DNA from 2 places in the Paenibacillus sp. FSL H8-0332 genome. Region 2 is predicted to be linked to the other one. Evidence: riboswitches for the same ligand, from Rfam matches in the RefSeq annotation. Region 2 holds a riboswitch; the other holds the start of a gene.

Region 1 (3,577 bases), 3.1 Mb from region 2:
TGTACACATAGGCCATCCCGACAGGGAGCACACAGCCGCCGCCCAGTCCCTGAATGACCCGGAAAACAATCAGCCATTCGGCGCTGCTTGGTGTAGCGCACAGAATTGAGCCTATCGTGAACACAATTACCGCCGTCAGGAAGACCGTCTTGGCTCCGAACCGGTCTGACAGCCAGCCTGACAACGGAATAACGGAAGCCTGAGCCAGCATATATCCGGTAACTACCCACTGCAGCGTATGCAAATCCGTCTTGAAATCAACCACCAGCCTGGACAAGGCTACATTCATCGCCGTACTGTCCAGCACAACCATAAATACTCCTGCAATAATGGCCAGCAGCGGAACCAGAATACTGGACAGCCGGAAATCGGCTTCCTGCTTCAAGGTCTGATCCATGTCTCTTCTCCTCCTGAGCTGTCCGCGTTCTACATTGACCTGCGGGCAGATTGTTCTATATAATGAGTGAACGGACAACTGTCCGTAAGTGTAATTCATAGTCTACGGACAATTGTCCGTAGTGTCAATTCTTTTCTGAAAGGGGTTCTCATGAAAAAGCCAGACACCGATGCTGCACAGCTCCCGCCGTCAGCTCCGCAACCCATAGCCTCCGCTCCGCCCGAGTCCGCCGATCCTTATGTACAGCGGATTCTTGAAGCTGCCCGCCAGTTGTTCACCGAGAGCGGACTTGAGGCGGTCAGCATGTACAGCATTGCCAAGCGGGCAGGCATAGGGCAAGGCTCCCTGTACCGCCGCTTCACGGACAAGGGTGAGATCTGTTCTGCACTGCTGAAGGGCAGCGCAGATCAATTCCTGTCCGGGCTGGAGCAGCAGGTCGCTGCCAGTGCCGGTGAAGCCCCGGCTCTTGCTCAGCTGCAGAGCAGCATTGAGCAGATTGCTGATTTCATTGAGCAGTATGCCGAGCTGCTGAATATGATCAAAGCCGAGTTCACCGGCAAGAAGCAGCTGACCCAGTTTGAGCATCCTTTTTTCCAGCGGCTGGGAGTGATGATGACAGAGCTGCTGCAGCGCGCTGCGGCGGGCGGTGAGATAATTGACATTGATCCGGCCTTTGCGGCCACAGCCTTAATCTCTGTCCTCAGTCCCGATCTGTACCTGTATGAGCAGAAGCGGCACCACGCCTCCAAGCTGGACATCTCCAGGGGCATCGTCACTTTGTTCGTGACCGGTCTGGCAAAGCGCTGACCGCCTGCTCTTTACAAGAGGGAGATTTGTGGTATATTAAGTAGCAATTACGAATTCAATAGCAACATTATTCACTAGGGGAGTCGGCCGACTGAGACGGAGCTTAAGCTCCGGACCCTTTGAACCTGATCTGGATCATACCAGCGGAGGGAAGTGGAGCAGAATGTAACAGTGGTTCCCGTCACAGGGCCGCAGCTGACTGTACCTTCCGCCCCATTCATCGCCTCCGGGAATGAATGGGGCTTTTTGTTGTTCTCGTAGCTGTTATTTAATCTAACCCGAGGAGGTTCGTACATAGTCTTATGATCAACATTAGCAATCTGTCCTATGCCTTCGGGACCGGTTCGTCCCGGACCCCCGTCTTCTCAGGGCTAACCATGAATGTGCAGCGCGGCGAATTCATTTCTATTGTAGGCGGGAGCGGATGCGGCAAAAGCACTTTGTTCAAAATCATCGCCGGTCTGCTGGAGCCGGGTAGCGGCAGGATTACGCTGAACGGAGCCGAGTCCGCTACAGCAGCGAAGAGGCTGGGCAGTGTGGCCTACATGCCGCAGCAGGATCTCCTCCTGCCTTGGCGCACCGTATTGGACAATTGTCTGCTGCCCTGGGAGCTTAAGCGCAGCCGGCCCAAAGCAGCCGCTATTGCCGAGATCCGTACCCTGCTACACCGTTTCGGCCTTGACGAGACTGAAGGGGCTTATCCGCAGGAGCTGTCCGGCGGGATGCGCCAGCGCGTGGCGGTCCTCCGCACCGTGGCAGCCGGGAATGACCTGCTGCTGCTCGATGAGCCGTTCGGGGCGCTCGATGCCATTACGAAGCGCTCGCTGCAGCGTTGGCTGCTGGAGTTATGGGCGGAGCTGGACAAGACGGTGCTGTTCATCACCCATGATCTGGAGGAGGCGCTCCTGCTCAGTGACAGAATCTATCTAATGACTGGCAGAGAGGGCAGCGGGATGCAGGAATTCTCAGCCGGTCTCCCCCGTCCGCGCCATCACAGTCTGAACTATCAACCGCAGTTCGCCGCCCTGCGCCAGGAATTGGAGCTGAAGCTATATGAGAACCGCCGCTCCTAGAAGATTGCTCCAGCATTACGGTCCGGCGGCCCTGCTCGCCCTGCTGACGCTTGCGGTCTGGGAGACTGTAGCCCGGCTGGGCCTGGTTCCTCCCTTCATCCTTCCGGCTCCGTCTGCCGTCTGCAAGGCCTTGCTGGAGGAACGCCGCTTGTTATTCGGGGTGCATCTGCCTGCTACCCTGCTTGAAGTACTCACAGGCTTCGCACTATCCGTGGTCTGCGGCAGTCTGCTGGGAATCGCCATGCACCTGTTCAGTCCGCTGGCTAAGGCGCTGTACCCGCTACTGATTATCAGCCAGACGGTTCCGCTGATCGCCCTCTCTCCCCTGTTCATCATGTGGTTCGGCTATACCTTGTGGAGCAAGGTCGCCGTTGTCTTCCTGACCGCTTTCTTCCCGGTGGTCATTGGCACCTATGACGGGTTGTCCAAGAACACGGATGCCTACCGGGACCTGCTGCTGACGTACGGCGCGAACCGCTGGCAGATTCTCGGGAAGGTGGGCGTTCCGCTGGCTTTCCCCTCTTTTTTCTCCGGACTGAAGCTGTCGGCTGTGTACTGTGTAATTGGTGCAACGATCGGGGAATGGCTTGGGGGCAGCCAGGGGCTGGGCTATTTCAGCCGCAGAATGGCCGGGAATCTGCAGAGCGCCAAGATGTTCGCCGCTGTTGTCTTGTTATCCGTACTCGGTATTCTGCTGTTTCTGGCAGTCGCCGCGCTGGAGAAGATTATTCTGAAGAAAAGAGGACGTTATTCATGACTACTATCCGCTATACCCGTTATCTGCACAATACGATTTCAAAGCCAGCCATGCTGCTGTCTGCTCTGGTGCTCTGTATGCTGCCTGTCCTGGCAGGCTGCGCCAATACAAACAATCCGGCGGCCTCCGGCTCCTCGGCTGGTACTACCGCAACCTCTGAGGCAGGGACTAAGAGTGCCGCCCAAAAGCTGACGATTATGCTCGACTGGTATCCCAATGCAGTCCACTCCTTTTTGTATGCGGCAGAGGCTGAAGGGTATTTCGCTGAGGAAGGCCTTGAGGTTGAAATTCAGATGCCGGCCGATACCAATGATGCGCTGAAGCTTGTTGCTGCGGGGAAGGTGGATCTGGCACTCAGTTATCAGCCGCAGGTATTGATGGCACGGGGGGAGCAGATTCCGGTCAAGTCGATCGCTGCGCTGGTGCGCCACCCGCTGAATCATCTCATGGTAGCCGCAGACAGCGGCATTAACCGCCCGGGAGAGCTGTCTGGCAAGCAGGCTGGGTATTCCTCCGTCCCGTTATATGAAGCCATGCTGAACA
Region 2 (3,577 bases):
CAGGCCGCCAAGCTGGACCCTGATTCTGCGGTCCCGGCGTTCTTCCTGTCCCAGCTCCAGCATGCCCGGACAGAAGGGCGCCCTATGCCTGCTGTCAGCTATAACTATCAGCTGCCCTTCCAGGAGCAGCTGAAGCAGTGGAAGGGCAATACGGGCAGGTTCACTGAAGAAGTGCGGAATAATCCGCTGCTGCGCGCCTCGTTCTTCTGGGCGCTGCGCTATGGCGATTCCGCTACGAAGCTTCAGGTGACCGAGGCTCTGCGCTGGATTGAGGATGAGGACATGTCCGAGGTGCTGCGCAAAGTGCTGGAGCAAGAGCCGCTCCAGGAGGACCGGCTGCAGGAGGCGGCATTGTTCAGCCTTCAGCGGCTGATCGGAGAGAACCTGAATGAAGCTGTCAGCTCGCCCGGCGAAGAGCAGGAGCCTGCGGCTGCTCCCGCCTCCAAGGGGACGCTGCCGGAATGGAGAGAAGACTGGCAGCGGATTATGGATCATGCAGCGGCCATGATGGACCGCAGATATGATGCGGTCCAGAAGAAGGATGCGGAGCACATCTGGAAGCAGTTCATCGGCAGCCTGTACCCGGATGTACCGCTGTTCCGCAATGACGGCGGCTGGTGCGCTGCACTGGAGTATCTGACGGCCCGGCTGCATGGGCAGCCGGTTACGTTCCGTGAGGCTGCCCAGCGTTATGGTGTGTCGGTCTCGATGGTAAGCCGTTATGCACGGCGGATTGACAGCGAATGTGATATCCGGGCCATGCTGCCCGGAACCGGCGGCTTATCGCCGTCCACCACCCGTATTTAAGCATTACTGCTGTAAGACAAACCTACTTGTAAGGAGGCCAATGTAATGTACAAAACGATTGTAATCGGAACAGGCCCGGCCGGGCTGACTGCCGCGATTTATCTGGCGCGTGCGAACCTGAGCCCGCTGGTAATTGAAGGCTTGCAGCCGGGGGGACAACTGACAACGACGACAGAAGTGGAGAACTTTCCAGGCTTCCCCGAAGGGATTCTGGGTCCGGACCTGATGGACAATATGCGCAAGCAGGCAGAACGCTTCGGCGCTGAATTCAAGAATGGCTGGGTGGAGTCCGTGGACTTCTCACAGCGTCCGTTCAAGGTAACAGTGGACGGAATGGGTGTATTGGAAGCGGAGTCGGTCATTATTTCAACCGGGGCCTCTGCAAGATATCTGGGTATCCCGGGCGAGCAGGAGAATGTGGGACGCGGGGTCAGCACCTGTGCGACCTGTGACGGCTTCTTTTTCCGTAATAAAAAGATTGTCGTCGTCGGCGGCGGGGACTCCGCTATGGAGGAAGCCAGCTTCCTGACCCGCTTTGCGTCCAGCGTAACGCTGGTTCACCGCCGTCCCGAGCTGCGTGCCTCGAAGATTATGCAGGACCGGGCGCGTGACAACAGCAAGGTCACCTGGGCCTTGAACCGCACACCGGTTGAAGTAACGGTAGGAGAGACCGGAGTGAAGGGCCTTACGGTGCTTAATAATGAGACAGGTCTGACAGAGCTGGTAGAGGCAGACGGCGTGTTCGTAGCGATTGGACACACACCGAATACAGCCTTCTTGGGCGGGCAGATCAACACGGATGCCAATGGCTATATTGTGGTGAACCCAGGTACCACCGAGACCAACATCCCCGGTGTATTTGCCTGCGGCGATGTGCAGGATACACGTTACCGTCAAGCGATATCGGCAGCGGGAACCGGCTGTATGGCCGCCATGGATGCTGAGAAGTTCCTGGAAGGCACGATGGTGCACGACTGGAGCGAATCGCTGGACAAATAACGGGTTTACAAGAATTACCCACACAGTTAAAATGTATTTAATTAGATAAGATACCCACTAGGGGAGTCTGAATAGGCTGAGACGGGAAAATTGAATTTCCGGACCCTTGAACCTGATCTGGATCATACCAGCGTAGGAAAGTGGAGTCGGACCTTTTTTGAATACAGTCTTATTTGGCTGTTCCTTTAATAAAGCCGCTCCAGGTGGAGCGGCTTTTTGATTTGCAAGAATCTATAGATTCTGCGGCTCAATCTGCTGCGTGACCTCTTATCTGATGGGTGTACAGAGCGAAGAGGAGGAGATTGAAATGACAGGAATGGTCAAAAACGAAGAGGTGGATCTTTCCGGATTCCCCGCAAGCCGTAAAGTGTATGTAGAGGGCTCACGCCCGGATATCCGGGTTCCGATGCGTGAGATCAGCCTCAGCAGAACCGAAGGCGTTGCCGGGGAAGAGGAGAATGCTCCGCTGCGTGTCTATGACACAAGCGGCATGTACACGGATGCAGCAGAGGAGACCGACATTCGGAGGGGGCTGCCGCCGCACCGTTCAAGCTGGATCGCGGAGCGTGGCGATTCGGAGGAATACACCGGAAGAGCCGTCCGGCCGGAGGATAACGGAATCCGCAGGGAGGGGGCCTTGGCAGAAGCTTGTCCAGGACTGAGCCGGAATCCCCGGCGGGCCTATACAGGCGGTAATGTGACTCAGCTGCATTATGCAAGGCAAGGAATTATAACACCGGAAATGGAGTATATTGCGATCCGCGAGAATACCCGGCCGGAGTTCGTAAGGGATGAGGTTGCCTCGGGCCGCGCGATTATTCCGGCCAATATCAATCACCCGGAGAGTGAGCCGATGATTATCGGCCGTAACTTCCTGGTGAAGATCAATGCAAATATCGGAAATTCTGCGGTCACTTCTTCTATAGAAGAGGAGGTGGAGAAGATGCGGTGGGCGACCCGCTGGGGGGCTGATACCCTCATGGATCTCTCCACCGGCTCGAAGATCCATACCACCCGGGAGTGGATAATCCGCAATTCTCCTGTGCCGGTCGGTACAGTGCCCTTATACCAGGCGCTGGAGAAGGTAAACGGCATAGCCGAGGACTTAACCTGGGAGCTCTACCGTGACACGCTGATTGAGCAGGCGGAGCAGGGAGTGGATTACTTCACCATTCATGCCGGAGTGCTGCGCCGCTATATTCCGCTGACTGCCCGGAGAATGACCGGCATCGTGTCACGGGGCGGATCGATTATGGCCGCCTGGTGCCTGGCCCATCAGCAGGAGAACTTCCTGTACACACACTTCGAAGACATATGTGAGATTATGAAGACGTATGATGTGGCCTTCTCGCTGGGAGATGGCCTGCGTCCCGGTTCTATTGCCGATGCCAATGACGAAGCCCAGTTCGCCGAGCTGGAGACGCTGGGAGAACTGACCCTACAAGCCTGGAAGCACGATGTTCAGGTTATGGTCGAAGGTCCGGGGCATGTGCCGCTGCACAAGATTAAGGAGAATATGGATAAGCAGCTTGAGATTTGCCGGGAAGCCCCTTTCTATACCCTCGGACCGCTGACTACGGATATTGCACCCGGTTATGATCACATCACTTCGGCCATCGGGGCGGCGATGATCGGGGGGCTCGGAACAGCGATGTTGTGTTACGTTACACCTAAGGAGCATTTAGGCCTGCCTGACAAGAATGATGTGCGCGAAGGGGTCATTACCTACAAAATTGCTGCACATGCCGCAGACCTCGCCAAGGGACATCCG

Evidence for each region. A riboswitch is a leader RNA that binds a small molecule or an ion and turns the genes downstream of it on or off. The one in region 2 is predicted to bind thiamine pyrophosphate.
Region 1: another riboswitch for thiamine pyrophosphate. It lies ahead of NST43_RS12330 (ABC transporter ATP-binding protein); the one in region 2 lies ahead of thiC (phosphomethylpyrimidine synthase ThiC).

The regions. Positions count from the first base shown of each region.
Region 1 is NZ_CP150145.1:2,865,530-2,869,106, reverse strand. Features, by position in the region: gene NST43_RS12340 (DHA2 family efflux MFS transporter permease subunit) at 1-397, opposite strand, end outside; gene NST43_RS12335 (TetR/AcrR family transcriptional regulator) at 548-1,204, shown strand; TPP riboswitch at 1,271-1,373, shown strand; gene NST43_RS12330 (ABC transporter ATP-binding protein) at 1,507-2,277, shown strand; gene NST43_RS12325 (ABC transporter permease) at 2,258-3,034, shown strand; gene NST43_RS12320 (ABC transporter substrate-binding protein) at 3,031-3,577, shown strand, end outside.
Region 2 is NZ_CP150145.1:7,330,523-7,334,099, forward strand. Features, by position in the region: gene NST43_RS32175 (tetratricopeptide repeat protein) at 1-807, shown strand, start outside; gene trxB (thioredoxin-disulfide reductase) at 853-1,806, shown strand; TPP riboswitch at 1,856-1,962, shown strand; gene thiC (phosphomethylpyrimidine synthase ThiC) at 2,114-3,577, shown strand, end outside.